Regions from separate parts of the Pseudoalteromonas sp. J010 genome, predicted to be linked through region 1. Evidence: predicted binding sites of a transcription regulator. Region 1 holds the regulator's gene; each other region holds the start of a gene.
What was found. Region 1 encodes MetJ, which represses methionine synthesis genes. Its sites were predicted from a motif close to TAGACGTCTAGACGTCTA; they were not measured.

Region 1 (2,282 bases):
TCTTCTATCTGCTGAAGATTTAAAATTAATGGCTGATAAGCCAGTTGTATTTGCATGTTCGAACCCAGATCCTGAGATCAGCCCTGATGTTGCACATGGTGCTCGTGATGATTTGATTATGGCAACAGGTCGTTCTGATTATCCAAACCAAGTGAACAATGTGCTATGTTTTCCGTTCATCTTCCGTGGTGCACTAGATGTACGTGCTACAGCTATCAATGACGAAATGAAGATTGCGGCAGTTGAGGCTATTAGAAGTATTGCAAAAGAGCCAGTACCTGCAGAGGTGTTAAAAGCAGCTGATGTCGACAGCCTTGAGTTTGGTCCGCAATACATTATCCCTAAACCGATGGATCCTCGCTTGTTACCTCGAATAGCAAAAGCGGTGGCTACTGCTGCGGTTGAATCTGGCGTAGCGCAAATCGAGATGCCCTTGGGTTATATGGAATAAAATAACCTAAACTGGGATAATAATTTTCTCTCTAGCCGTTGTTATCCCTTACTTCTGCGGTAAATTTGTTTGTAATAGGCCAGCTATTGACGCACAAATTTGCCTTGTATTAAGAAATAACTGCTTGTAGCGATTCCAGCTATAAGTATGAAAAAAGCCTCGATTGAGGCTTTTTTGTGTCTTTATTTCCGTGAAAAATGAAGAGTCGATATTATACCAATTTGACTTAATACTTGCTCAATTTGAAGGAGTAAATCTGACGCTAACAGCGTTAAAAATTTCTCATTTAGAACAACTAAATAGCAAAATTTTTGCCTAGTTATCGACAAGATTTTCTCGCCTCAAAATAAACCACTTAATTAAGAAAATTGGTATTATTCTTCGTTTATTTCAGGGATCTCTAAACCACGCTCTTCCATTATTTGTCTTACTTCTAACGGAATACGTTCTGGGTTGTCTTTTCTCAGGTCCTCATCACTTGGAAGTGGTTGACCCGTGAAAGCATGTAAAAAGGCTTCACATAATAGCTCGCTGTTTGTTGCATGGCGCAAGTTATTTACTTGACGACGCGTACGTTCATCAGTAAGTACTTTGAGCACGTTCAAAGGGATACTCACTGTGATTTTTTTTACTTGCTCTGCTTTTTTACCGTGTTCTGCATATGGGTGAATATACTCACCATTCCATTTTGCCATAATTGTGTACTTGCCTCAGTTACATCAATGCCAATATGACTGGGTTCTGATTGATATTGTTCAGCTAAGCATGTGGAGCAGGGAAATCTTTAAAGAGTAAAGATAAGACCTGAACTTGAATAGTTGAGCAAATTAATCCGCTATGGCGAGAACTATAGATCTCTGCCATAGTTTTCAATAACTCAGTCGTATTAGCAACGCCTTAAGTGGCGAAATTTTATCGGTTTAAAAAAGATAGTCAAATACTAGTTATTTAGCCATTTAGCAGTATAAATGTTTTGACTTCTAGTTGTCGTTGCTCTAACCTTTTAGACGTCTAAACATCCAACTATCTAGGTGACCCTATGAGTCAAATTAAAAAATCGACGGTTGCAGTGCGTCACGGTATAGAAGCTGACAAAGCACATGGTGCAGTGGTTCCGCCCCTTTACCTGTCGACGACCTATTCATTTGCAGATTTTGATACCAAGCGTGATTATGACTATGGCCGCAGTGGTAACTTTAATCGTGATGTGTTGGCACAAGCGTTAACCGAACTTGAAGGAGGTCAACGTGGCATTATTACCGCAACAGGTATGTCGGCTATTCACCTAGTAACTCAATTATTAAACCATGACGATACTTTAGTGATCCCCCACGATTGCTATGGTGGCAGTTATCGTTTATTTACGTCATTGGCAAAGCGTGGGCTACTCAAAGTAGAAGTAGTGGATTTAACCCAGCCAGAAAGCCTTGAGAAACTAGAAAAAATCCAGCCTAAACTTGTGTGGATAGAAACACCAAGTAATCCAATTTTACGATTAACCGATATTGAAGCAGTTGTAACCGCTGCGCATGCGATCGGTGCTTTAGTTGCGGCAGACAATACCTTCTTGTCACCAGCATTACAAAACCCTATCGCTTTTGGAGTCGATATTGTTGTTCACTCAACCACTAAATATATTAACGGTCACTCCGATGTGGTAGGTGGTGCAGTGATAGCGCGCACGCAAGAGCTAGGAGATGAGTTGGCTTGGTGGGCAAATAACATTGGTATTACGGGCGCGCCTTTTGATAGTTATCTGACATTGCGTGGACTGCGCACACTTAACGTACGCTTACGCCAACATCAAGAGAATGCGCAGCAGATTGCTGAA
Region 2 (2,282 bases), on a different contig from region 1:
CAAGCTTCGCCGATTCGAGATTAATCTCTCGACTCAGGCTTGCCATATCATAATCTTCCATTGAGATAGTGGTGGCATTAAAAGTATTGGTTTCAATGATATCCGCGCCAGCAGCGAGATAATCACGATGGATCTGCTTAATAATCTCCGGCTGCGTCAAGCTTAGCAGATCGTTGTTACCTTTGATAAGGACATGCCAATCTTTAAAACGTTCACCACGATAGTCCTCTTCTTCTAATTTGTGCTTTTGGATCATTGTACCCATCGCACCGTCTAAGATCAGAATACGTTGCTGCATTGCTTGCTTAAGCTGCACTGCAATTTGCTCACCGTTTACGGCTACATTATTCGGCATAATTGTTAGTCCTTACATCTTGGCTAACTAAGTTAATATCATAAGGTGTGGTTTGGTAAACATAGTAGTTTAACCAATTTGAGAATAACAAAAACGCGTGACTTTGCCATGTTTTGGAGGGGCGCTTTGTGGTGTCATTCTCAGGAAAATAGTTTTCAGGCTGCGGTGCATTAGCCATTTTCTCACAGTCACGTAAATATTCTTTTTGTAACGTGTCAGCATCATACTCTGGGTGACCTGTGATATAGACTTGGCTGCCAGAATGGTTTTTTATTAAGTAAGCACCCACTTTTTCTGAGCCAGCTAAAATTACAAGGTCTTTACATGTATTAATTTTGTCGACATCAATATGGCCATATCGAGAATGAGGCACTAAAAATTCATCGTCAAAGCCGCGAGTCAGCGCCCCATGGTCAAAATAACAGTGGTGCTTAAACACCCCACACAGTTTGTCCTCTTTGAGCACCCGCTTTAAACCATAGTGATGATACAAACCGGCATGCGCTGCCCAGCAAGAAAAGAGCGTTGAAGTAACATGGTGCTCTGCCCAATCAAAAAACGCCTGTAACTCTTGCCAATACACCACATCGTCATACTCAAGATGCGCCAGTGGTGCGCCGGTGACGATCAAGGCATCATAGTTTTGCTCTTTTACATCTGAAAAATAACGGTAAAACATGTCTAGGTGTTGCTCTGAATTTTCAGAACTGCGATGAGTGTCTAGCCGTAGTAAGTCGACATTCACTTGCAAAGGCGTATTGGCCAATAGCCTAATAAATTGCACCTCAGTTTCCACTTTATTTGGCATCAAGTTTAATATGGCAAGTCGCATAGGGCGGATCTCTTGCGTTGATGCACGGCTTTGTGGCATCACAAAAACATTTTCATGACGCAGTTGGGCAATGGCTGGGAGTTCGTCGGTGACGGTGATTGGCATGCGCTGCTCCAGACTAATCGAATGGCATTATTATGGACAAAAACAGGAAAATTTCAACCTCTAGATGTATGGACGTCCAAAACCCCGTAATAACGATTTGATCTCGCTCCCTCCCCATTTTTTGTTCAATGTATGTATACTTGCCACCAAATTAATAAGCACAAGCAGCGTGGTATATATGATTGGCATTGGGGAAGCGGCAGCAATTGCAGCAGCAGGAGTATGGGCTGGTTCAACAATTTTATACAAGCGATTTAGCCATCACCTCAGTCCGTTTGAGCTAAACGTCAGCAAAGGCGTTATTGCTTCTGCTCTGATGGTATTATGTTTACTCGTCACCGCTGATACCATGTACCCCACCTTACTCTCTAGTTGGGGCTGGCTGATTGCCAGTGGCATACTGGGTATAGCGATTGGTGACAGCGCCTACTTTGCTGCACTTAGAAATATTGGCCCTGCACGCACTTTGGTGATTGAAAGCCTAGCACCTGCCATTGCTGGGATCTTAAATATTATTATTCTTGGTGTTTATCTTAGTGCATCAGCTTGGCTTGGCATTGCTATCACGACCGTAGGCGTAATGCTCGCAATCAAACCAAGTCGTAGCCAGCCAGTTGTAGACAACAAGCACTATATACTTGGCGTTTGCTTCGCACTTACAGCGGCTGTTTGCCAAGCTGCGGGTATGGTACTTTCCAAAGGCGCATTAACTAACGAAAGCATCAGCAGCTTGTGGGCAGCACTTATCCGTCTCGCCTCAGGTACCTTATTTGTGGCCTTTATTGTCACCTATTTGCGTTCACAAAGCCTACTTAAGGCACTTACACTGAAACAAATTCAAGGCAAAAACTGGCTGTTTGTTGCGGTGTTTTTTGGTACTTTTATCGGCCTATGGCTACAGTTGATATCCGTTAATCACACCGACCCAGCCATCGCGCAAACCATCTTTGCAACGGCACCGCTTATGGTGATGACGATTGGGCTTTTACG
Region 3 (2,282 bases), on a different contig from region 1:
AACGTGCTGCGTACGCTGCAGAGCGGTCAACTTTTGATGGATCTTTACCAGAGAATGCACCACCACCGTGACGAGCCATGCCACCGTAAGTATCTACGATGATTTTACGACCAGTTAGACCACAGTCACCCATAGGGCCACCGATAACGAAACGGCCAGTTGGGTTGATGAAGAACTTAGTCGCTTCAGTGATAAGCTCAGCTGGTAAAGTCGGCTTGATAATAGTTTCCATCACCGCTTCTACTAGGTCGTCTTGCGATACTGAATCACAATGTTGAGTAGATAAAACCACAGCGTCAATACCAACCGCTTTACCATTTTCGTACGCAAATGTTACCTGAGACTTAGCGTCAGGACGTAGCCAAGGTAATGTACCGTCTTTACGAACTTGTGCTTGGCGTTGCACTAAACGGTGTGAGTACGTAATTGGCGCAGGCATAAGTACGTCAGTCTCGTTACACGCGTAACCAAACATTAGACCTTGGTCACCAGCACCTTGCTCTTCAGGGCGAGTACGATCAACACCTTGGTTGATGTCTGGTGATTGCTTACCAATGGTATTTAGGATTGCGCATGAATCCGCGTCAAAACCCATGTCAGAGTGAGTATAACCGATTTCACGCACAGTTTTACGAGTTAATTCCTCGATATCAACCCAAGCGCTAGTCGTGATTTCACCACCAACCATAACCATACCGGTTTTAACGTAAGTTTCACACGCAACACGTGCTTTTGGATCTTGCTCAAGGATGGCATCTAGAACCGCATCAGAGATCTGATCGGCGATTTTATCCGGATGACCCTCAGAAACAGATTCAGAAGTAAATAAATGTTTAGCCATTGTATTTATGCTCACAAATATTGCGCTTCACAAACATCAGGAACAGCGCGAAAAATTAAGGGGCGTATTCTAACCAAAAAACCTACCCATTGACTAGTTATTTTACGCCTAGACGTCCAAAATTGTTCAATCTTTTTTAATGGTCAGAAAAAGTCAGTCTGTACCTGTTTTTTTATAGTCTTTGCCGTTGCAGTAGGCCATATAAATAAGTAAGAATGGGCTCAACCCCCGCGAAACACATTTAAAGGTAGGAGAATTCATGCCATCTCGCAAAGAACTTGCTAATGCAATTCGCGTTCTTTCCATGGACGCTGTACAAAAGGCCAAGTCTGGCCACCCAGGAGCCCCTATGGGCATGGCGGACATCGCAGAAGTACTTTGGCGCGACTTTCTAAAACACAACCCAAGTAACCCTGAATGGGCAGATAGAGATCGTTTTGTATTATCAAACGGTCACGGTTCAATGCTTATTTACTCATTGCTACATTTATCGGGTTATGATTTATCAATCGATGACATTAAAAACTTTCGTCAGTTACATTCCAAAACGCCAGGTCACCCAGAGTATGGCTATGCACCAGGAATAGAGACGACCACCGGCCCACTTGGTCAGGGTATCACTAATGCGGTAGGTATGGCGATTGCTGAAAAAGCCTTAGCTGCGCAGTTTAACCGCGAAGATTATGACATCGTAAACCATTATACCTACACCTTCTTAGGTGATGGTTGTTTGATGGAAGGGATCTCACACGAAGCATGTTCGTTGGCAGGTACACTTGGACTTGGCAAACTCATTGCATTTTGGGATGACAACGGCATTTCAATTGATGGTGAAGTTGAAGGTTGGTTTAGCGACGACACACCGAAGCGTTTTGAATCGTACGGCTGGCATGTTATTGCTGACGTTGATGGTCATGATAGCGACGCGATTAAAGCTGCAATTGAAGCGGCTCAAGCTGAATCTGACAAACCAACGCTTATTTGTTGTAAAACCGTTATTGGCTATGGCTCACCAAATAAATCTGGCAGCCACGATTGCCACGGTGCACCGCTTGGTGACGATGAAATCAAAGCTGCTCGTGAGTTCCTTGGTTGGGAGCACGGTGCATTCGACATTCCTGAAGATATCTACGCGAAATGGGATGCAACAGCGCGTGGTCAGAACCAACAAAGCGAATGGCTAATCAAGTTTACTGAGTATCAAATGCACTACCCAGAGCTTGCCGCTGAATTTGAACGCCGTATGAAAGGTGATTTGCCAGCAGATTGGTCAGAAAAAACAGAAGCGTATATCGCTGAACTTCAAGCGAATCCGGCGAATCCTGCAACGCGTAAAGCATCACAAAATGCCTTAAACGCTTATGGCCCAATTCTTCCTGAGTTTATGGGCGGCTCTGCTGACTTAGCGGGTTCTAACTTAACGCTTTGGGATCAGTCAAAA

Region 2: metA (homoserine O-succinyltransferase) is a predicted target of MetJ. The motif match lies at 1,354-1,371, and genes of this name have one in related genera.
Region 3: metK (methionine adenosyltransferase) is a predicted target of MetJ. The motif match lies at 943-960, and genes of this name have one in related genera.

What each region holds. Positions count from the first base shown of each region.
Region 1 covers NZ_RDBW01000016.1:67,475-69,756, reverse strand. The annotation lists gene EAG18_RS10315 (malic enzyme-like NAD(P)-binding protein) at 1-451, shown strand, start outside; gene metJ (met regulon transcriptional regulator MetJ) at 826-1,146, opposite strand; gene metB (cystathionine gamma-synthase) at 1,491-2,282, shown strand, end outside.
Region 2 covers NZ_RDBW01000030.1:10,775-13,056, forward strand. The annotation lists gene EAG18_RS22400 (homocysteine S-methyltransferase family protein) at 1-355, opposite strand, end outside; gene metA (homoserine O-succinyltransferase) at 345-1,292, opposite strand; gene EAG18_RS15885 (DMT family transporter) at 1,471-2,282, shown strand, end outside.
Region 3 covers NZ_RDBW01000010.1:26,850-29,131, forward strand. The annotation lists gene metK (methionine adenosyltransferase) at 1-841, opposite strand, end outside; gene tkt (transketolase) at 1,101-2,282, shown strand, end outside.